DNA from 3 places in the Saccharopolyspora sp. NPDC045941 genome. Region 2 is predicted to be linked to each of the others. Evidence: riboswitches for the same ligand, from Rfam matches in the RefSeq annotation. Region 2 holds a riboswitch; each other region holds the start of a gene.
The links. A riboswitch is a leader RNA that binds a small molecule or an ion and turns the genes downstream of it on or off. The one in region 2 is predicted to bind S-adenosylmethionine.
Positions count from the first base shown of each region.

Region 1: linked by a shared signal. The riboswitch ahead of AC07FN_RS31935 (methionine ABC transporter ATP-binding protein) and the one ahead of AC07FN_RS20185 (aminotransferase class V-fold PLP-dependent enzyme) in region 2 are both predicted to bind S-adenosylmethionine.
Region 3: linked by a shared signal. The riboswitch ahead of thrC (threonine synthase) and the one ahead of AC07FN_RS20185 (aminotransferase class V-fold PLP-dependent enzyme) in region 2 are both predicted to bind S-adenosylmethionine.

Region 1 is NZ_JBWKKU010000049.1:50,488-57,508, reverse strand. It holds gene AC07FN_RS31950 (4-(cytidine 5'-diphospho)-2-C-methyl-D-erythritol kinase) at 1-210, opposite strand, end outside; gene AC07FN_RS31945 (MetQ/NlpA family ABC transporter substrate-binding protein) at 555-1,364, opposite strand; gene AC07FN_RS31940 (ABC transporter permease subunit) at 1,443-2,126, opposite strand; gene AC07FN_RS31935 (methionine ABC transporter ATP-binding protein) at 2,123-3,139, opposite strand; SAM riboswitch class I at 3,384-3,471, opposite strand; gene rsmA (16S rRNA (adenine(1518)-N(6)/adenine(1519)-N(6))-dimethyltransferase RsmA) at 3,647-4,516, opposite strand; gene AC07FN_RS31925 (transglycosylase family protein) at 4,910-6,406, opposite strand; gene AC07FN_RS31920 (transglycosylase family protein) at 6,991-7,021, opposite strand, start outside.
Region 2 is NZ_JBWKKU010000023.1:62,106-69,126, forward strand. It holds gene AC07FN_RS20175 (hypothetical protein) at 88-510, shown strand; gene ileS (isoleucine--tRNA ligase) at 866-4,015, shown strand; SAM riboswitch class IV at 4,163-4,278, shown strand; gene AC07FN_RS20185 (aminotransferase class V-fold PLP-dependent enzyme) at 4,319-5,656, shown strand; gene lspA (signal peptidase II) at 5,998-6,645, shown strand; gene AC07FN_RS20195 (RluA family pseudouridine synthase) at 6,687-7,021, shown strand, end outside.
Region 3 is NZ_JBWKKU010000001.1:218,160-225,180, forward strand. It holds gene AC07FN_RS00975 (ComEC/Rec2 family competence protein) at 1-561, shown strand, start outside; gene thrC (threonine synthase) at 664-1,932, opposite strand; SAM riboswitch class I at 1,945-2,077, opposite strand; gene holA (DNA polymerase III subunit delta) at 2,174-3,160, shown strand; gene rpsT (30S ribosomal protein S20) at 3,232-3,492, opposite strand; gene AC07FN_RS00995 (TSUP family transporter) at 3,701-4,507, shown strand; gene AC07FN_RS01000 (EamA family transporter) at 4,715-5,578, shown strand; gene AC07FN_RS01005 (VOC family protein) at 5,628-6,017, shown strand; gene AC07FN_RS01010 (class I SAM-dependent methyltransferase) at 6,040-6,624, opposite strand; gene lepA (translation elongation factor 4) at 6,754-7,021, shown strand, end outside.

The DNA.
Region 1 (7,021 bases), on a different contig from region 2:
GTTGCTGGGGCCGGTGGGCACCGAGTCCGCACCATCGCCGTGCACGTCGATGCCGGGTTCCTCGGCGACCAGCACGGTGACCTCGTCGGTCATCGACAGCGCCTGGAAGACGGTGACCAGCTCGTGGTAGCCGTCCGGGCGCGGGTCACCGACCGACAGGTGCAGGTTCACCTTGGCCGGGACGCGAACGGTGATGGGTGTAGGAACCACGGAGAGCACTCTTAGAGCGTACGTGTAGAGGAAACCCCGCCGCCGACTTCCCTGCGTATTAGAACCTATCCAGACCCACCTTGCGGAGCGGTGCGGGTGGCGGAATCTCAGACGCCGTCTGGTCTCCGGGATCCCCGACACACGTATGCCCAAGACGACGCGGCGGGGACTGGCCTCGCCCAGTAGCCCAGAAGGGCGAGCACAGCCTGAGAACCCGCGGCGGTGCGAGTTGCGAGGGTGGGCCAAGCGGCTGCGCCGCTTCAAGAACAAAGCGGAAAATGCGGTGAAGGGCGCTTCCCGGCGATCAACGCGCCGGGAAGCGCCCTCCAGCGCGGATGCTGCGATCAGGCCGCCGGGATGACCGCGACGCCGCCGTACTTCTGGTTGATGAAGTCCTTGACCTGCTGGGACCGCAGCAGCTCGGCGAGCTTCTGGATCCGCGGGTCCTTCTCCAGCGCCGGGCTGGTCACCAGGCCGTTGGCGTAGGGGTTGTTCTCCGGGCTCTCCACGAGGACCGGGTTCTGCAGGTTCGCCTTGATCGCGTAGTTGCCGTTGACCACCGCGGCGGCGGCGTCATCCACCGAGCGCGGCAGCTGGTCCGGCGACAGGTCCTTGAACTTGATGTTCTTGGGGTTCTCGGCGATCGCCGACTCCAACCGGGTGCCCACCGCGGCGTCCGGCTTGAGCTTGATCAGGCCGCCCTGCTCCAGCAGCTTCAGGCCGCGGAACTGGTTCGCCGGGTCGTTGGACAGCGTGACCGTCGCGCCGTCCTGGACCTCCTGCAGCGACTTGACCTTGTTGGAGTACACCGCGAGCGGCTCCAGGTGCACGGCCTGGATCCAGACGAAGTCGCCGCCGCGCTGCTTGCGGTACTCGTCCAGGTAGGGCTGGTGCTGGAAGTAGTTCGCCTCCAGCTCGCCGTTCGCGACGGCCTCGTTCGGCCGGTTGTAGTCGTCGAACTTGACGATCTCGATGTCGAGTCCGGCCTGCTTCGCCAGGTTGTCCTTGACGTATTCCAGGATCTCGCCGTGCGGCGTCGGGCTGACCGCGACCCGCAGCGGGGCGTTCGGGTCCGAGGAGGCCTGGCCGCCGCCTCCGCACGCGGCCAGCACCACGCCGGCCGCGGCCACCAGGGCGGCAAAACGCAAACGCATCAGAGTTCGTCCTTTCTGGACAGTGGTTGGGAGGTCGTCCCAAGCAGGAAGAGTTTCGGGCGGGCGTCGCCCACGAGGTCAGCTCGTCGCGGTCCGGCGCCGGTCGACGAGCTTCGCGGTCCGGTCGGTGATCAGCTGCATCGCGAAGGCCAGCACGCCGAGCACGACCACCGATCCCCACAGGATCCGGTCGTCGTAGCCCTGGTAGCCGTCCTGGATCGCGGTCGTGCCCAGCCCGCCGCCGCCGATCGCGCCGGCCATCGCGGCATAGCCGACCAGCGCCACGGCGGTGACGCCGACCGCGCCGACCAGCGCGGCTCGCGCCTCGCCGAGCAGCACCGTCCACACGATCCGCAGCTTGCTCGATCCGGTCGTGATCGCAGCCTCGACCACGGTGAAGCTGACCTCGCGCAACGCGTTCTGCGTCAGCCGCGCGAAGAACGGGATGGCGCCGATGGTCAGCGGCACGATCACCGCGGTGCTGCCGATCGACGTGCCGATCAGCAGCCGGGTGAACGACGCCAGCACCACCAGCAGAACGACGAACGGCACCGAACGCACCACGTCGACGACCACGCCGAGCACCCGGTACAGCACGGGCTTCGGGTTCAGGCCGACCGGCGAGGTCAGGTGCAGCAGCACCCCGAGCGGCAGGCCTCCCAGCACCGCCAGCAGGGTCGACACCAACACCATGTAGAGCGTGTCGATCGTCGCTTCACCAAGAATTCCAAGGACCTCCGACCAGGGGGTCACATCACTCACGCAGCAGCTCCGTCAACGCACACCGGGGCGCGTCGCACATGCGCGTCCCGCTCGACCATCCACTTCAGGGCCGCCTCGGCTCGCTCGCCGGTCAGGCCCACCTTGAACTTCGCCACGGGCGTGTCACCCAGCCTGGTCAACCCGCCGCCCAGGATCGCGAGCTCGACCCCGAACCGGCCGGCGGCCTCCGGCAGCAACGCGCCGACCGCGGCGAAACCGACCAGCACGACCTCGGCGACGACGTCGTGCCTACCGCCGGGCCGCAGCGAATCGCCCTGGTCAGTGCCGGGCAGCAGCGTGTCGCCCACCCGGCTGCCGGGCTCGGCGACGAGGTCGATGACCTTGCCGTGCTCGACCACCCGGCCGTCCTCCAGCACCGCGACGTCGTCGGCGATCTTGCGCACCACGGCCATGTCGTGGGTGACCACCAGCACGGTGACGCCCAGTTCGGCGCGGGCGCGGTCCAGCACCGTGAGCACCGAGTCGGTGGTGCTCGGGTCGAGCGCCGAAGTCGGCTCGTCGGCCAGCAGCACCGACGGCTTGGCGGCCAGCGCACGCGCCACCGCGATCCGCTGGCGCTGCCCACCGGAGAGCTGGTCGGGGTAGACGGAGGCCTTGTCGGTCAGGCCCACGAGGTCCAGCAGCTCGCCGACGCGAGTGCGTCGCTGCGGGCCGCTGACACCGGCCGCTTCCAGCGGCAACGCGACGTTGCCCGCGGCGGTGCGCTGGCGCAGCAGCGAATCGCCTTGCGGCACAACGCCGATCTGGCGACGCGCCGCGCGAAGCGCCTTGCCGCCGAGGGAAACGAGGTCGGTGCCGTCGACGCGGATGGCGCCGCCGTCCGGCTTCTCCAGCAGCGCGATGCACCGGGCCAGGGTCGACTTGCCGGCCCCGCTCGGACCGACCACCCCGCACACCGCACCGGCCGAAACCTCCATCGACACGCCGTCGAGGGCGCGGACGGTTCCGTTGTTGTGCTGGAAGGACTTGGTCAGGTTCTCAACTGTGATCACGATCGGCTCCACATCAGCTCGCGACGGCCGCGCGCACGACAGGGCGGCAGGCCAAGGAACTCCGGAAAGGGAGGAAGAGCTGGGTCACATCTCGCGACGACAGGCGGTGGTGGTGCGACGCCCGTGGTCGATGACGCGACGCTGCGTCAGCAGCCTCCGGATGTGGTTCTGCCGGGATCGGACCAGCTGAGCTCGGGTCTGACCCGCAGGCGGGCTGGCTAACAGCGCGTTGGAATCCACAACAACTCCATCGGTCCTGGCGTTAGCACCTGCCCATCGGGTGGTTGCTGCGGCGTCGCGGAGCCAGGTCTCTCGGCCGCTCGGGATGGATTTCCCGAATAGTAGAACCCACTGGCGGATTCCAGCGCAAGTTGATAGTCGTCACTTTCCGAAATCGTCCGTCAAATCACACACCCGGACGAGCGGGAATTTTCCTGGCGCGCCAGGTGTTCTCGGTGACTCCGAGTAGTGGATCGACCTCGGTTGGCAAGCGCCCGGACGGGTGGTTCAGCGACCGCTCTCGGTAGCCGCGGCCTCCGCGATGCGCGCGAAGTCGGCGATCTCCAACTGCTCACCGCGAATCGACGGATCCACCCCGGCGGCCCGGAGGACTTCCTCCGCGCGCGCCGCGGACCCGGCCCAGCCGGACAGCGCGGCGCGCAACGTCTTGCGCCGCTGGGCGAACGCCGCGTCCACCACCCGGAAAACCTCCGCGCGCGGCGCGGTCGACGGCGGTTCGACGCGCTCGAACGACACCAGCCCGGAGTCCACATTGGGCACCGGCCAGAACACCTTGCGCGGCACCGGACCCGCGCGCCGCACGTCGGCGTACCACGCGGCCTTGGCGCTGGGCACGCCGTAGACCCGGCTGCCCGGCTTGGCGGCCATCCGGTCGGCGACCTCGGACTGCACCATGACCAGGCCGTGCCGCAGGCTCGGCAGTTCGGCCAGCAGGTGCAGCACCACCGGCACGGCGACGTTGTACGGCAGGTTCGCGACCAGCGCGGTCGGCGGCGCCGGGAAGTCCGCGGCGGTCACCCGCAGGGCGTCGGCCTCGATCACGGTGAGCCGGCCGGCCAGCGCCGGGGCGAACTCGGCGGCGGTGCGCGGCAGCCGCGCCGCGAGCACCGGATCGATCTCGACGGCCGTCACGGCACCGGCGGCGGGGAGCAGGGCGAGCGTCAGGGAGCCCAGGCCGGGGCCGACCTCCAGCACGACGTCGTCCGCCGTGACCGACGCCGAGGCCACGATGCGGCGCACCGTGTTCGGGTCGTGCACGAAGTTCTGGCCGAGCTTCTTCGTCGGGCGGATGTCGAGCTCCTCGGCCAACCGGCGCACGTCGGCCGGGCCGAGCAGAGTCGCCTGCTGGTCGTCCACACGGAAAAACTACCCGCGCCCCGAAGCCACCGTCCCCGCACCCCGACCAGCAGAACCACGAAAGGCACCTACCACCGGATCAGCCGGCGAGAGGCGCCCTTCATCTCGCGCAGCTCACATGATCGACGCCCGGGCGAAGCCGCTTCGATCATCCGCTCACCCGCGACGCTCAGTCCGCGTGATCGAAAGCCGCCGCAAGCGGCGTAGCCGCTTAGCCCACCTGTGCAACCGGCACCGCCGCGGGTTCTCAGGCGTCGTCTGACGAGGACAGCCCCGACGCGACGTATTGGACATACGTGCGTCGGGGATCCCGGAGTCCAGACGGCGACCGCAATTCCCGCAGGGGGGCCGCCACATGCACCGCCACGCAAAATGCGTCTGGAATACCGCTTGTCAGCCGAGGCCCAGCTTGGAGGAGCAGCCCGGCCAGGCTCCGTAGCCGCCGCCGCGGGCCGCGCGGACCTTCTCCGCGACCGCGATCTGCTGCTCGCGGCTGGCCTGGTGGGGGTACGGCGCGTACTGGTCGCCGCCGTAGGCGTCCCAGGTGGACTTGTTGAACTGCAGGCCGCCGTAGTAGCCGTTGCCGCTGTTGATCGCCCAGTTGCCGCCGGCCTCGCACTGCGCCAGCTTGTCCCAGACCCCGCTGTTCGGCGGCTGCTTCCCGCCAACGCGCACGACCTTGGGCTGCGCTTCCTTGGTGATCTTCTCGCCGACGGCTTCCCGGCCGGTCTCGTCGCCGTTGCGCGTGGTGACCCGGGTGAACACGATCTTCTCGCCGGGCACGCCGGGGAACTCGACCCGCTCCTCGCCCTTGAACATCGTGTTGTCGACGATCTCCTGCACCGGGGGCGCGACCGGCATCGTCACGTTGATGACCGTGCTGCCGGTGCGGTCGATGCGGATCTCGGCGCCGGTGACCAGCCGCTGGTCGCCGCCGGGCGTGATCGTGTCCTCGGGGCCGAGTTCGAGCTTCTGCTCCTTGACCAGCTCGTCGATGTTGACGGCGGTCGTGGTCAGCTGCCGCGGCTCGTTGCCACCGTCGATGACGGTGATGTTCTTGCTGGTCTTGACGACCAGGTCCAGGCCCTGCTCGGGCACGGCCATGGTGCGGTCGGCGGAAAGCCACGCCCCGTCGGCCTGCACGCCGAGCTGGCGCAGCGCCTGGTCCACCGTGACCGAGCGGACCCATTCCTCGCGCGGCTCGCCGTCGACGGTCAGCTTCAGCAGCCGACCGCGGTCGAGGGTGATGGTGTCGCCGTGGCTGACCTTGGCCTGCGGCGAGGGGCTCAGCGCGTCGTGCTGGCCGACGGCGATGCCCTCGTCCTCGAGCACGTCGGCGACGGTGCCCTCGTAGGTGCTGACGGTGCGCTCGTGCCCGTCGACCTCGACGGTCACCGACTTGTCCATCGCGGCGGCCGCGCCGCCGGTGCCGGTGAGGGTGAGCAGCACGCCGGCCACCGCGCCCTTGAGGAAGCGCCGCTTCCAGGTGGCGATCGCGTCGACGACCTCCTGCGGCGGGGTGTCGTCCTCCTCCGCCTCCGGCAACGCGTCCGGGATGACCAGCGGCGGCAGCACCGTGGTCTCGGCGTTGATCAGCCGGATGACCTCGTCGACGTCGATCTCGGCGGTCGCGAGCATGTCCGCGGCGTCCGGGCCGAGAACGTCGTAGATGTCCGCCGGGGTGATCTCGAGCGAGCCCGGCGGGAAGCTCGGGTGGTCCTCGGCCGGGTACCGCTGCGGCTCCGGGCGGTCCAGGAGTCCGACTGCGGTGTGCTGCTCGGCCTGGACCGGGGTGAACCAGTCCGTCGCAGGCTCGAAGGATTCGGCCCAGTAGCCGTCGTCCGACCGGTAGGCATGGCCGGGATAGCTGGGCTCGCCGCGTCCGTTCACAGGGTCGTTACCTCCCGAAGGCGGAAGTCGCGCTCGCGTGATGCGGAGCGGAGGTGGCGTCGGGCGAGACCCATGTCGTCGCTCAACTCCCTCGCTCCTCGCGTGCACACAACCTTCGTGCTTCGTGTCTGTATCCGACTCCCGCAGCCAAGCGCCGTCCTAGCCGACCGAGGCTCCGTTGCCCACGGCCCGCTTCCCCGACGTACACCGGCGAGACTTACGGGCGTTCCCCATGACTGGTTGTCATCGGTTACGAGGCCGAGACTTTAGCGTGATCAATGCAGCCAGCCAAGGACCCCGATCAGGCTTGTGATCTGCGTTACACTGATTTGCCGAGCAACCGAGCACGATCAGTAAGCGAGATCGCCCGCATTTGGTCCGTTCGGGGGTACCGTCGCCGTCCCGTTAACTGGGCGACCAGGCTCTTGGGTGACATATCACACGCCCCCGACACCTGCGGTTTCCATGACCGGCACGCGGTTTCCGGGCCGGGAACCGGACCCGGCCCGAGCACTCAACGCGCTCGGGCCGGGCCTCCCTCCCCTCACCCGAGGGATCTGTGCCCCCGCAGCGAGTTGATCACCTCATCGCGGCAGGCCCAGCTTCCGCGCGCAC
Region 2 (7,021 bases):
GAGTTCGTCCGCATCGGCGGCGACGGGCTGAACCGCCCGTCGCCGCTGACGTGCATCGGGGGCGTTCGGCGAGGGGCGTGAGGTCGCGTGCTGTTGGTCGTGCTGCTGCTGGTCCTGGTGGCCGGCGGTGTTCTGGCCGGGGCGGTCGCCGCGGGCGAACCGGATCTGGCGTGGCTGTCGGTGCTGATCAGCGTCGTCGGCGTGGCGCTGCTGGTCGCCGATCGGCGGCGGCGCCGGGCCGGGCCGCGCGAGCGGCCGGCGGCGGAGCCCGAGCCGGTAGACGGCAAGGAGCCGGGCGAGGAGCGCAGCAACGCCGCGGAAGCGGCGGATCCGGGCGCCGAGGTGCTGGTGCTCGATGAACGGCCGCGCTACCACGTGCGCACCTGCGAGTGGATCGGTGATCGGAAGACGATCGCGCTGCCGCTGCGCGAGGCCAGGGAGCTCGGCTTCACGCCGTGCGGCCGCTGCGCGCCGAACGCGACGCTGGCCGCCGAGGTCCGCCGCGCGTAGCAGTTTCAATTGAAACCTCGGTCCTTCCCGAGCCCCCGGGGACGGTTTCGAGTGAAACCGCGCACCGGTGAAAACCGCTGGCGGGCGCCCGGTACCCTGGACTGACCAGGCAATGATCCGGCCATCACCGGGGAGCCTCCGGAAGAACGGGTGCCCGGCCTGGGCGCCTCAGTAGAACCGGACGGGTCCAGCCCGTCACAGCTGGCAACGAGTGGTCGTCGGCGTCGTCCGGCGGCAAGCGGGGTGGTACCGCGGATCTCGTGCGGGCATGCGCGCGAGGTGTCGTCCCCGCGTGGGCACCGGAGTTTCGGTGACCGTGCGGCGGAAACGACACACCGCGAGGAGCACAACCGCGATGGCTTATCCCAAGGTTCAGTTCGGCGACGCCGGTGAGCGCGGCGTGGCAGCCCAGCCCGTGTTCCCCGAGATCGAGCGCCAGGTGCTGGATTTCTGGGCCGACGACAAGACCTTCCAGGCCTCGGTGCAGGCCCGCGAGGCCGGCGCCAACGGCGCCAACGAGTTCGTCTTCTACGACGGGCCGCCGTTCGCCAACGGGCTGCCGCACTACGGGCACCTGCTGACCGGCTACGTCAAGGACGTGGTGCCGCGCTACCAGACCATGCGCGGCCGCCGGGTGGAGCGCCGGTTCGGCTGGGACTGCCACGGGCTGCCCGCCGAGGTGGAAGCGGAGAAGCAGCTCGGCATCACGTCGAAGTCCGAGATCGAGCAGATGGGCGTCGCCGCGTTCAACGACGCGTGCCGGGCCTCGGTGCTGCGCTACACCGCCGAGTGGGAGGACTACGTCACCCGGCAGGCCCGGTGGGTGGACTTCGACAACGACTACAAGACGCTCGACCTGGACTACATGGAAAGCGTCATGTGGGCCTTCAAGACCCTGTGGGACAAGGGTCTGGTCTACGAGGGCTTCCGGGTGCTCTGGTACTGCTGGCGGTGCGAGACGCCGCTGTCCAACACCGAGACCAAGATGGACGACGTCTACCGCCAGCGGCAGGACCCGGCGGTGACCGTGGGCCTGCGGCTCAACGCGCCGGGCAAGGCCTTCGACGGCGCGCTGGCCCTGGTCTGGACGACGACCCCGTGGACCATGCCGTCGAACTTCGCGGCGGCCGTGCACCCGGACGTGGACTACGTGCTGGTCGCGCCGCCCAACGCCACCGAGCGCTACGTGCTGGCCGAGGCGCGGCTCGGCGCGTACGCGCGGGAGCTCGGCGAGGACGTGGCCGAGCACGTGGTGGAGCGGGTCAAGGGGGCCGACCTGCTCGGTGTCCGCTACACACCGCCGTTCGACTTCTTCGTCGGCAACCGCAATGCCCACCAGGTGCTGCCCGGGGAGTTCGTCACCACCGAGGACGGCACCGGAATCGTGCACATCGCGCCGTTCGGTGAGGACGACAAGGCCGTCACCGATGCGGCGGATGTCGAGCTGGCGGTCCCGGTCGACGCCCACGGCAAGTTCACCGCCGAGGCTCCGCCGTACGAGGGCCAGCACATCTTCGACGCCAACAAGCAGATCATCCGCGATCTCAAGGACGCCGGGCTCCTGCTGCGGCACGAGACCTACGACCACCCGTACCCGCACTGCTGGCGCTGCGACAACCCGCTCATCCAGCGTCCGGTGTCGTCCTGGTTCGTGGCGGTCAGCCAGTTCAAGGACCGGATGGTCGAGCTGAACCGGCAGATCAACTGGGTGCCGGGGCACATCCGGGACGGCCAGTTCGGCAAGTGGCTGGAGAACGCCCGCGACTGGAACATCTCCCGGAACCGGTACTGGGGTTCGCCGATCCCGGTGTGGGTCTCCGACGACCCGGCCTACCCGCGCACCGACGTCTACGGCTCGCTGGACGAGCTGGAGCGCGACTTCGGGGTGCGGCCGGCGAACCTGCACCGCCCGGAGATCGACGACCTGACCCGGCCGAACCCGGACGACCCGACCGGGAAGTCGACGATGCGCCGGGTGCCGGAGGTGCTGGACTGCTGGTTCGAATCCGGCTCGATGCCGTTCGCCCAGGTGCACTACCCGTTCGAGAACTCGGAGTGGTTCGAGCACCACTACCCGGGCGACTTCATCGTCGAGTACAACGGCCAGACCCGCGGCTGGTTCTACCTGCTGCACGTGCTGGCGACGGCGCTGTTCGACCGGCCGGCGTTCACCAACGTGCTGGCGCACGGCATCGTGCTGGGCGACGACGGCCTGAAGATGTCGAAGTCCAAGCGCAACTACCCGGACGTCAACGAGGTCTTCGACCGCGACGGCTCCGACGCGATGCGCTGGTTCCTGATGGCCAGCCCGATCCTGCGCGGCGGCGACCTGGTGGTCACCGAGCGCGGCATCCGGGACGCGGTGCGCCAGGCGGTGCTGCCGCTGTGGAACTCCTGGTACTTCCTGGCGCTGTACGCCAACGCCGAGGGCGTCTCCGGTGAGTCCAAGGTGGACAGCGAGCACGTGCTGGACCGGTACATCCTGGCCAAGACGCACGAGCTGGTCGGCGACGTGCAGTCCGCAATGGACTCGTTCGACCTCGCGGGCGCCTGCTCGGACGTGCGGGACTTCCTGGAGGTGCTGACCAACTGGTACGTGCGCCGGTCCCGCGACCGCTTCTGGGCAGGTGACCTGGACGCGATCAACACGCTGCACACCGTGCTGGAGGTGACCAGCCGGGTGGTCGCGCCGATGCTGCCGCTGACCGCGGAGGCGGTCTGGCGCGGGCTGACCGGCGGCCGCTCGGTGCACCTGGCGGACTGGCCGCTGGTCGACGAGCTGCCCGCGGACGCCGCGCTGGTGACCGCGATGGACGAGGTGCGCCAGGTGTGCTCGTCGGTGTCGAGGCTGCGCAAGTCCAACAACCTCCGGGTGCGGTTGCCGCTGGCCAAGCTCGTGGTCGCCACCCCGGACGCGGAGGCGCTGCGGCCCTTCGCGGACCTGATCCGCGACGAGGTCAACGTCAAGGACCTGGAGCTGAGCACCGACGTCGCCGCGCACGGTCACTTCGAGATCGCGGTGAACGCGCGGGCCGCCGGTCCGCGGCTGGGCCGCGACGTGCAGAAGGTGATCAAGGCGGTGAAGTCGGGCGAGTGGCAGCGCACCGGCGGCACCGTGGTCGCGGCGGGCATCGAACTGCAGGAGAACGAGTTCGACGAGCGGCTGGTCTCCACCGACCCCGGCGCGGCCTCGGCGCTGCCCGGCGGCAAGGGCCTGGTGGTGCTGGACACCGAGGTGACCCCGGGGCTGGCGGCGGAGGGCCTGGCCCGCGACGTGGTCCGCGTCGTCCAGCAGGCCCGCAAGGAGGCGGACTTCCAGGTCTCCGACCGGATCGCGGTGGCGATCTCGGCCCCGGCCGAGGTCCTGTCGGCCGTCGCCGAGCACCGCGAGTTCATCGCCGCCGAAACGCTGGCGAACGCGGTCGAGTCCAGCGACGTGGCGGACGGCTTCACCGGCACCGTCGGTGACGGCACCGAGATCAAGATCGGCGTCGCCAAGGCCTGATCCCGCGAGGTCGAGGGCGCTTCCCGCCGGATTTCCCGACGGGAAGCGCCCTTCGCGCTTCCGGGGTCGGTGTGACCAAGGCCGCTCCCACGATCCGGGATTGCTGTTGTCCGGTGCCGCGGCGGTTTTCTAAGGTCCGTAGTCGAAGGTCATGAGTGCCAGCGTCAAGCCCCGGCTTGCTGGCCGGCAACCCTCCAACCGCGGTGGGGTGCCCCGGGTGAGGACCTGGCCGGTCGTGCAGGGCGATCCGGCAAGCGCGGACCCCTCCTGGGCGGGTCCGATGAGGCCCCCGAGGAGGCCGTCATGTCTTCTGCCGTCATCGACATCCCGAAGCAGTCCGATGTGGACTACCGGATCCCCGCTGTCGTCGGCCGCTCGCTGCAGGTCCCGCTGGTCACCGGCGAGCACATCGGATACGCGAACCTCGACCACGGGGCGAGCGCGCCTTGTCTGGAGCCGGTGCAGTCGGCGGTGGACGAGCTGCTGCCCTGGTACGCGAGCGTGCACCGCGGCGCCGGGTTCGCCTCCCAGGTGTGCACCCGGGTCTACGAGGGTGCCCGGGACAAGCTCCGGACCTTCGTCGGCGCCCGGCGAACCGACTCGGTGATCTTCACGCGCAACACCACCGACGCCCTCAACCTGCTGGGGCGGGCGCTGCCGCGCGGCACCTCCGTCGTCGTCTTCGACACCGAGCACCACGCCGCGCTGCTGCCCTGGTCGGGTCCGCGGGTGCGCCGCCTGCCCGCGCCGGAAACCCCGGCGGACGCGGTCGCCGCGCTCGACGCCGCGCTGGCCGAATGCCCGGAGGGGCCGCGGCTGGCGGTGATCACGGGCGCCTCCAACGTCACCGGCGAGGTGTGGCCGGTCGCCGAGCTGGCGAAGGCAGCGCGGCGGCGCGGGGCGCGCACCGTGCTGGACGCCGCGCAGCTCGCGCCGCACCGGCCGGTGCGGATCGGCGAGCTCGACGTCGACTACGTCGCGATCTCCGGGCACAAGCTCTACGCGCCGTTCGGCGCGGGCGCGCTGATCGGCCGCGCGGACTGGCTCAACGCCGCCGAGCCGTACCTGGCGGGCGGCGGCGCGACCCGGCTGGTGCAGGAACGGTCGGTCAGCTGGACGACCGGGCCGGAGCGGCACGAGGCCGGTTCGCCGAACACCGTCGGCGTGCACGCGCTGGCCAAGGCCTGCGAGACCCTCGCGGCCAACTGGCCGGACGTCGTCGAGCACGAGGAGACGCTGCTGCGCCGGCTGCGGGCCGGGCTGCGCGGCGTGCCCGGGCTGCGCGAGCTGCGGTTGTTCGACGCCGATCACGACCGTGTGGGCGTGGTGAGCTTCACCATCGACGGTCAGGACCCCGGCCTGCTGGCCGCGGCGCTTTCCGCGGAGCACGGGATCGGCGTCCGCGACGGCTTGTTCTGCGCGCACGTGGCCACGCGGCGGCTGCTCTCGCGGGCGGGCTCGGACGCCGACCGCGCGGTGCGCGTCAGCGTCGGGCTGGGCACGACGGCGGAGCACATCGACCGCCTGGTGAACGCGCTGCGGCGGCTGGTGGCAGTGGGTCCGGTCTGGCGCTACGAGCAGGTCGACGGCCGCTGGGCACCGGTCAACGACCCCCGCCCGCTGCCGGACTTCCTCGGCTGACACCAGGCTCCGTTTCTCCTGGTCAAGACCTGTGAGTACGTCGTGCTGCTATAGCAACACGATGTACTCACGGGTCTTGTTCTTGGTCTTTGAAGCGCCGAAGGCGCTTAGCCCACCTCCGCAACTTGCACCGCCGCGGGTTCTCAGACGTCGCCTGGCGAGGACAGCCCCAGCGCCGCGTATTGGACATACGTAAGTCGGGGATCCCGGAGTCCAGGCGGCGTCTGAGGTTCCGCTACCTGCACTGCTACGCAAAACGAGTCTGGAAACAGCCCAACGTGTTCAAGGGCGCATCGCGGGGAGTGGTCCTGCCGGACCGCGTGCGGGCGGGTTCAGGGACAATGGCTGGCGTGAGCACCGAGCAGTCCTCCCCGAGGGAGTCCTCAGCAGAGCAGGCGGGCACCGAGCCGACCCCCGCGGAACAGGCACCCGAGACGCAGGCCGAGGCGGCGGAGCCGCCCAAGCGCGCCTCCGGGAAGCTGCTCGGGTTGCTGGGCGGGGTCGCCGTGGTGGCCCTGGCCATCGACATCCTCACCAAGGTCGCCGTGGTCGCCAACCTGGAGGGCAAGCAGCCGGTCGAGTTGTTCGGCGGCCTGCTCTACCTCGACGTGCTGCGCAACCCCGGTGCCGCGTTCTCGCTGGCCACCGGCATGACCTGGCTGCTCGCGCTGCTCGCCATCGCGGTCGTCGGCGTGATCATCTGGCTGGCGCCGAAGCTGCGCTCGCCGGGCTGGGCGGTGGGGCTCGGCCTGGTGCTCGGCGGCGCCTGCGGCAACCTGGTCGACCGGATCTTCCGCGCCCCCGGACCGCTGCAGGGGCACGTGGTGGACTTCCTGTCGGTGTTCGCGCCGGGCGGCGCGGTGTGGCCGGTGTTCAACATCGCCGACTCCTGCATCGTCTGCGGCGGCATCCTGGTCGTGCTGATGTCGCTGCTGGGCCGCGACTACGACGGCACGGTGCACCGCCAGAAGAAGGCAGCGCAGTCGTGAGCGATCTTCGAACGCTGCCGGTTCCCGACGGGCTGGACGGCATGAGGGTCGACGCGGGCCTGTCGAAGCTGCTCGGCCTGTCCCGCAGTGCCGTCGCCTCGCTGGCCGAGTCCGGTGACGTGATGGTCGACGGCAACCCGGCGGGCAAGTCGGACCGGCTGGTCGCCGGGGCCTGGCTGGAGGTGACGCTGCCGCCGGCGCAGCAGCCGCTGCAGGTCGTCGCGGTGCCGGTGGACGGGCTCAGGATCCTGCACCAGGACGACGACATCGTCGTGGTCGACAAGCCGATCGGCGTCGCCGTGCACCCGAGCCCGGGCTGGGAGGGGCCGACCGTGGTCGGCGGGCTCGCCGCCGCGGGCGTGCGCATCGCGACCTC
Region 3 (7,021 bases), on a different contig from region 2:
GTCGCGATCGGCCCGCTGCGGCAGCCGGCGTGGGCGATGGACGACGTCGAGAGGGATGCCCGCGCGCACCGGGTTCCGGTCGTGCCGCTGTTGTCCGGGCAGCGCGCGGTCTGGCCGGGGCTCGTCCTGGACGTGCTCGGCCCGGACCCGGTGCTGGCCCGCACGCAGTCGGCCGACGACGCCAACGACGCGTCGATCGTGCTGCTGGCGACCACCCCGGCCGGCCGGGTCCTGCTCACCGGCGACGTCGAACTGCCCGGGCAGGGGCGGCTGGTGTCTTCCGGTGCGGATCTCCGGGCCGATGTGCTCAAGGTCCCGCACCACGGATCCCGTTACACCGCACCGCGTTTCCTGCAAGCAGTGCGCCCGAGGCTGGCCGTGATCAGCGTCGGCGCCGGCAACACCTACGGGCACCCCAGCCCGTTCATCGTCGACAACCTCGCCCGTGCGGGCACGAAAGTGCTGCGCACCGACCAGGAAGGAGATATCGCGATCCTGCCCGGCCCGCAGGGCCCCCGCTACGTAGCCCGGGGCGACCCGCTGCGCGCAGGCGAGCCATAGGACGAGGCGACCCGAGCGTCCGCTGTCGTCCCTTGTGGACGAAAGCGCGGCGCCACCGCCGTGCGGTGACGCCGCGCCCTCGAATCAGGTCGTCTGGTCGGCTCAGAGGCCGAGCGCCTGGTTGACCGCTTCGGTGGTCGGCGCGACGGTGGCCTTCGGGCCGATCTGGTCCTGCACCGCGTCCAGGGTCTTCAGGCCATCACCGGTGATCAGCAGCACGGTCTCGGCATCCGGGTCGATCTTGCCCGCCTCGATGAGCTTCTTCGCCGTGGCCACGGTGACCCCACCGGCCGTCTCGGCGAAGATGCCCTCGGTGCGCGCCAGCAGCCGGATGCCGTCGCGGACCTCGTCGTCGGTGACGTCCTCGATGGCGCCGCCGGTCTTGCGCACGATGTCGAGCACGTAGGGGCCGTCGGCGGGAGCGCCGATGGCCAGCGACCGGGCGATGGTGTCCGGCCGCACCGGCTGGACCACGTCGTGGCCGTTCTTGTACGCCGTCGACACCGGGGAGCAGCCGGTGGCCTGCGCGCCGAAGATCCGCACCGGGCTCGGCTCCACCAGGCCGACCTGGCCGAGCTCGTTGAATCCCTTGTAGACCTTGGTCAGCTGCGAGCCGGAGGCGATCGGCACCACGATCTGCTCGGGGATGCGCCAGCCGAGCTGCTCGGCGACCTCGAAGGCGAGCGTCTTCGAGCCTTCGGAGTAGTAGGGCCGGACGTTGACGTTGACGAACGCCCAGTCCTCGTGCTCGGCGGCGAGCTCGGTGGCCAGCCGGTTCACGTCGTCGTAGTTGCCGTCGACGGCCAGCAGCGAACCGTCGTAGACCGCGCTCATCAGGATCTTGGCGCGCTCCAGGGTCTTGGGCACCAGCACCACCGAGTCCCAGCCGGCGCGGGCCGCGGCTGCGGCCACCGCGTTGGCGAGGTTGCCGGTGGAGGGGCAGGCCAGCACCTTGAAGCCGAATTCGCGGGCGGCGGCCAGCGCCACCGCGACGACGCGGTCCTTGAAGGAGTGGGTCGGGTTGCCGGTGTCGTCCTTGATCCAGATCCGCTTGACGCCCAACGCCTTCGCGAGGTTGTCGGCCCGGATCAGCCGGGTACAGCCCGGGTCGGTGTTCGGGTGCTCCTCGACGTTGGAGGGAACCGGGAGCAGCTGCTTGTAGCGCCAGATGGAACGCGGGCCGGCCTCGATGTCCTCGCGGCGGATCCGGCCGAAGTCGTACGCGACCTCGAGCGGGGAGAAATCTTCCAAGGAGACGAATTCCGGGGCCAGCGGCTGCCGGTGGCCCTCTTCCTTGGACACCAGTTCGACGGCATTGCCCAGGTCGTAGGTCTTCTTCGCCGAATTCTGGGCATGGGCGGCAGCGGTCATCGCGAGGTCCTCTCCTCATCTGTCCCGCGGACGGGTCGGAATTGGCACCGCTTTCGTCAGAGACCTCGCGGGTGAAATCACGATTCGCTGACGAACGGTTGCCGGGGCTTCATCGGGCCGTTCCCTCTGCCCCTCTGGATGAGCTATTCGGTTGTGCCGGCAACGCTAGTGGACCGCGCCGGGTTCTGGCCAGCACGATCCAGATGGCGGGACAGTCGCGGGTGCGTGCGACGATGCGTGCATGAGCGCACCGGCCGTGGTCCCCGATCCGCTGCATCTGGTTATCGGAGACGAAGAACTGCTGGTGGAACGCGCGCTGTGGGCGGCCGTCGGAGCGGCCCGCGCCGTGGACCCGGAGGCCGAGCTGCGCCGGGTGAAGGTGAGTGAGCTCACTCCTCCGGAGTTGGCGGAGCTGCTCAGCCCGTCGTTGTTCGCCGAGGGCCGGGTGCTGGCCGTGGAGTCCGCGCAGGACGCGGGCAAGGAGATCGCCGAAGCGCTGCTGACGTACGCCCGGCAGCCGGCGGACGGCGTCACGCTCGTCGTCGTGCACACCGGTGGCGGCCGGTCGAAGCACGCCAAGGAACTGCCCAATGCGCTGCGCAAACTCGGCGCGCGCGTCACCGAGTGCAACAAGATCACCAAGCCCGCGGAGCGGGAGGCGTTCGTCCGCGACGAGGTGCGCCGGGCCGGCGGGAAGACCGATGCGGCCGGCGTGGCCGCGCTGATCGAATCGGTCGGTTCGGACCTGCGCGAGCTGTCGGCCGCGGCGACGCAGCTGGTCGCCGACACCGGCGGCAAGGTCGACGAGACGGCGGTGCGCCGCTACCACCGCGGGCGCGCGGAGGTGACCGGGTTCGCGGTCGCGGAGAAGGCGGTGACCGGTGATCGGGCGGCGGCGCTGGAGGCCTTGCGGTGGGCCGTGCAGCTCGGCGTTCCGCACGTGCTGATCGCCGATGCCCTCGCCGATTCGGTGCGCACCATCGGCCGGGTCGCCGCAGCGGGCGGCCGGAACGATCCGTTCCGGCTGGCGGGCGAGCTCGGCATGCCCGCGTGGAAGGTGAAGAAGGCGCTGGCGCAGTCCCGCGGCTGGAACGCATCGAGCCTCGCGCAAGCGCTGCAGGCGGTCGCGGAGGTCAACGCCGGGGTCAAGGGCATGGCCGCTGACGCCACCTACGCCCTGGAGCGGACCGTCCTCCGGCTCGTGGAGCTCCGCAACCAGCGTTCGTGACCCGCGCTTTCCCGTGAATGCAAACGGCCCCCTCCCCGTGGCGGGAAGGGGGCCGGAAGCTCGGCCTCAGCTCAGAGCTGGTTGGCGCGCTGCGCCAGCGCGGACTTCTTGTTCGCGGCCTGGTTCTTGTGGATGACGCCCTTGCTGGCGGCCTTGTCCAGCGCGCGGCTGGCGGCCTGCTGCAGCTCGATGGCCTTGTCCTTCTCGCCGGCGTCAGCGGCCTCGCGGAACTTGCGGATGGCGGTCTTGACCGCGGACTTCACGGCCTTGTTCCGCTGCCGGGCCAGCTCGTTGGTCTTGATCCGCTTCATCTGGGACTTGATGTTGGCCACTGTGGCGCCTCTTCTCAGTCTGTTGCATCGATCGTGCCGCGCTGTTGTCGGCGCTGCCCCAGGGCAGATTTCCTCCACGGCGGAATGCCGCACGGCACGGTCGTCCATGTTAACAGCGGCCACCTGCGCCGATGGTGGCGGGCGGGACCGGGCGACGGCGGTCACATCGGCTCGGATCCCGCGCCTGCGGACCATAGGGTCACTCTTCGTGCTCGATGCGTTGAACTGGCCCGGATTCGCGGAACTTTCCCTGGCCGGGCTGTTGTTCCTCTGCTGCGCCGCGTTCCTGGCCGGGGCGGTCGACGCCATCGTGGGCGGCGGCGGCCTGATCCAGCTGCCCGCGATGCTGCTGCTCCTGCCCGGCGGCGAGGTGATCTACTCGCTGGCCACGAACAAGGTGGCGGCGATCGCCGGGACAGCGGCCGCCGCCCGGACGTACGCGAAGCGGACGCCGATCGACTGGCAGGCCGCGCTGTCGATGGCGATCGTCGCCCTGCTCGGGTCGCTGGGCGGAGCCGTCCTGGCCGATGCGCTTCCGTCGCAGGTCCTCAACGTCATCGTGCTGGTCGCGTTGGCCGTCGTCGGCATCTACACCTGGCGCAAGCCCGAGCTGGGTTCGTCCGATGCGCCGCGCTTCGAGCGGCGCGCGCAGCTGCTCGTGATGCTCGCCGGCGGCGCCCTGATCGGCTTCTGGGACGGCATCGCGGGGCCCGGCACCGGCTCGTTCCTGGTGTTCCTGCTCGTCGGCCTGGTCGGTTTCGCGTTCGTCACGGCATCGGCGACGGCGAAGGTCGTCAACGTCGCCACGAACATCGGCGCGCTCGCGTTCTTCGTCCCGGCGGGCAAGGTGCTGTGGGGCCTGGCGCTGGTGATGGCCGCGAGCAACATGGCGGGCAGCGTCCTCGGCGCGATGGTCGCCGCGAAGCGCGGATCCGGATTCGTGCGGCGGGTTTTCCTGACGGTGGTCGTCGGGCTCGTCATCAGCCTCGGCTGGAAGCTCGCCGCGGGCGTGTAGACGCGGGAATCGGACGGAGTAATATCAACGCCTGGTTGTGCCTAGGGTTCCGCTCCCGCTCCGCTGCAGGTCACCACAACTAGGAGCGCGGGGGACCGGTCCGAGCGGCACCGGCGATCGCGGAAGGAGTGCGGTCGCACATCTGACGGGACAAAAGCCTGGAGGAACCCGGATGCCGCGCGCCCGCGTGGCACGGAGAGGGTTCCCATGGGCCTGGCCGCCGTTCTCCTCGTCGTCACCGCCGCGTTCGCGCACGCGGGGTGGAACTTCTTCGCCAAGCGCGCCGGGTCGGCCGGCACCGGGTTCGTGTGGCTGACCGCGACGTGCAGCGCCGTGCTGTACCTGCCGGTGGCTGCGGGATCGCTGTTCTGGACCGGGATGCCCGTGCTGGGCGACTGGCTGCTGGGCGTGCTGGTCAGCGCGGTCGTGCACCTGGCGTACTTCCTGCTGCTGCAGCGCGGCTACGCGGTCGGCGACATGTCGGTGGTGTACCCGCTGGCCCGCGGCACTGGCCCGATGCTGGCGATGATCATCGCGGTGGTGGTCCTGGGGGAGCGCCCGGGCTGGCTCGGGGTGCTCGGCGGGCTGCTGGTGGTCGCCGGGGTGTTCGTGATCGGCCTGTCCGACGGTGTACCGCGTTCCGGCGCGAGCCTGGCGGGCGTCGGTTTCGGCCTGCTGACCGGCTCGCTGATCGCGATCTACACGGTGTGGGACGCGCACGCGGTGACGGGCCTGGCGCTGTCTCCGCTGGTGTTCGACTGGACGAGCAACTTCGCCCGCTCGGTGATGCTCAGCCCTTACGCGGCGACCCGGCGGACCCAGATCGCACGCACGTGGCGGGAGCACCGCCGCGAGATCCTGGCGGTGGCGTTGCTGTCGCCGCTGGCGTACATCCTCGTCCTGTTCGCGATGCAGCTCGCCCCGGTGAGCCTGGTGGCCCCGGCCCGGGAGCTGAGCATCGTCCTGGCGGGCCTGCTGGCCTGGCGGCTCCTGGGCGAAGCCCAGCCGACGCGCCGGATGACGGGTGCCGTGGTGGTCCTGGCCGGGGTTGTGCTCCTCGGCATCGCCTGATGGCCCCGGTTGCTCGGCGGCCATCGGTCCGCGCGGGTAGAAACGGGGCATGGAGGTCTTGAACAGCCGATTGATCCTCCGGCCGCGGGATTGGCAGCGGTCGTTGCGGTTCTACCGCGATGTGCTCGGGCTGGCCGTCTCGCGGGAGTTCCCCGGTGGCACGGTTTTCTTCCTGGGGCAGGGTTTTCTGGAGATCTCCGGCGCGGGCGGACCGGGGCCGAGCCCGGATCAGGTGCTCTGGTTGCAGGTGCGGGACGTGCGGGCGGAGTTCGAGCGGCTCCGGGGCCGTGGCGTGACGGTCCTGGCGGAGCCGGCGCGGCAGCCGTGGGGCCTCGACGAGGGCTGGGTAGCCGATCCGGACGGGATGCGCATCGTGCTGGTCGAAATCCCGGCCGATCACCCGATCCGGACCGACGTCCGCGACCCTGCCCCGGAGTGATCGCCGGCACTCATCGGCGGCCCTATTCCGGCCGGAGGGCCCGGGTTTGGGCCTGGGTGGTGCCGTGGTCCGGTTGCCAGGCCCAGGTCTGAACGTCGGCGAAGCCCGCCGCCTGGACGTCGGAGTGGAGGCCGGCCCGGCCGCCGGGCAGCCAGCGCTCGTGGGTCGACAGCAGCAGGACGCCGCCGGGCCGGAGCACGCGGTGCAGCTCGGCGAGCGCTGCGGCGCGATCCGGCCACAGCTGGACGTTGTTCACGCTCAGCGCCACGTCGAACGCGGCGTCCGGCTGCCCGGTCGCTTCGGCGGTGCCGTCCTCGACGGCGACGTTGGGCAGCTCCGCGCACCGGCGGCAGGACGCCTGCCGCATGGGTGCCGACGGCTCGACCGCGACCACCCGCGCCGCACGCTCGCCTGCCGCTCGCAGTCCCACGCCGGGCCCGGGCCCGATCACCAGGACATCTTCCGCGCCGGTCAGCTTGGCCAACCGCACCACCTGGTGCTCGGCCGCCGCGTTGCCGCGCGCCATCAGCGCGCCGCCCGCGGCACCCAGCAGACCGCGCGGGTGACCGAACGCACGATCCAGGGCGAAACCGGCGAAATGACCCATAGGACCAGCTCAGCAGCCCGGAGCCGGTGCTCGCATCGGGGATGACCCGGAGTTGGACGCCGAGTACCAGGTGTGTCATGGGACGATGGGGTGAACCCCGCACCAGTCGACATCCGCGAGGAACACTGAGTGAGCAGTTTCGCCGACACCACGTTCACGCCCCCGGAGCGAATCCGGAACTTCTGCATCATTGCGCACATCGACCACGGCAAGTCGACGCTGGCCGACCGCATGCTGCAGCTGACCGGTGTGCTGGAGGAGCGCGCGTACCGGGCGCAGTACCTCGACCGGATGGACATCGAGCGGGAGCGCGGCATCACGATCAAGGCGCAGAACGTGCGCCTGCCGTGGACCTCCGACGGCGTCGACCACGTGCTGCACATGATCGACACCCCCG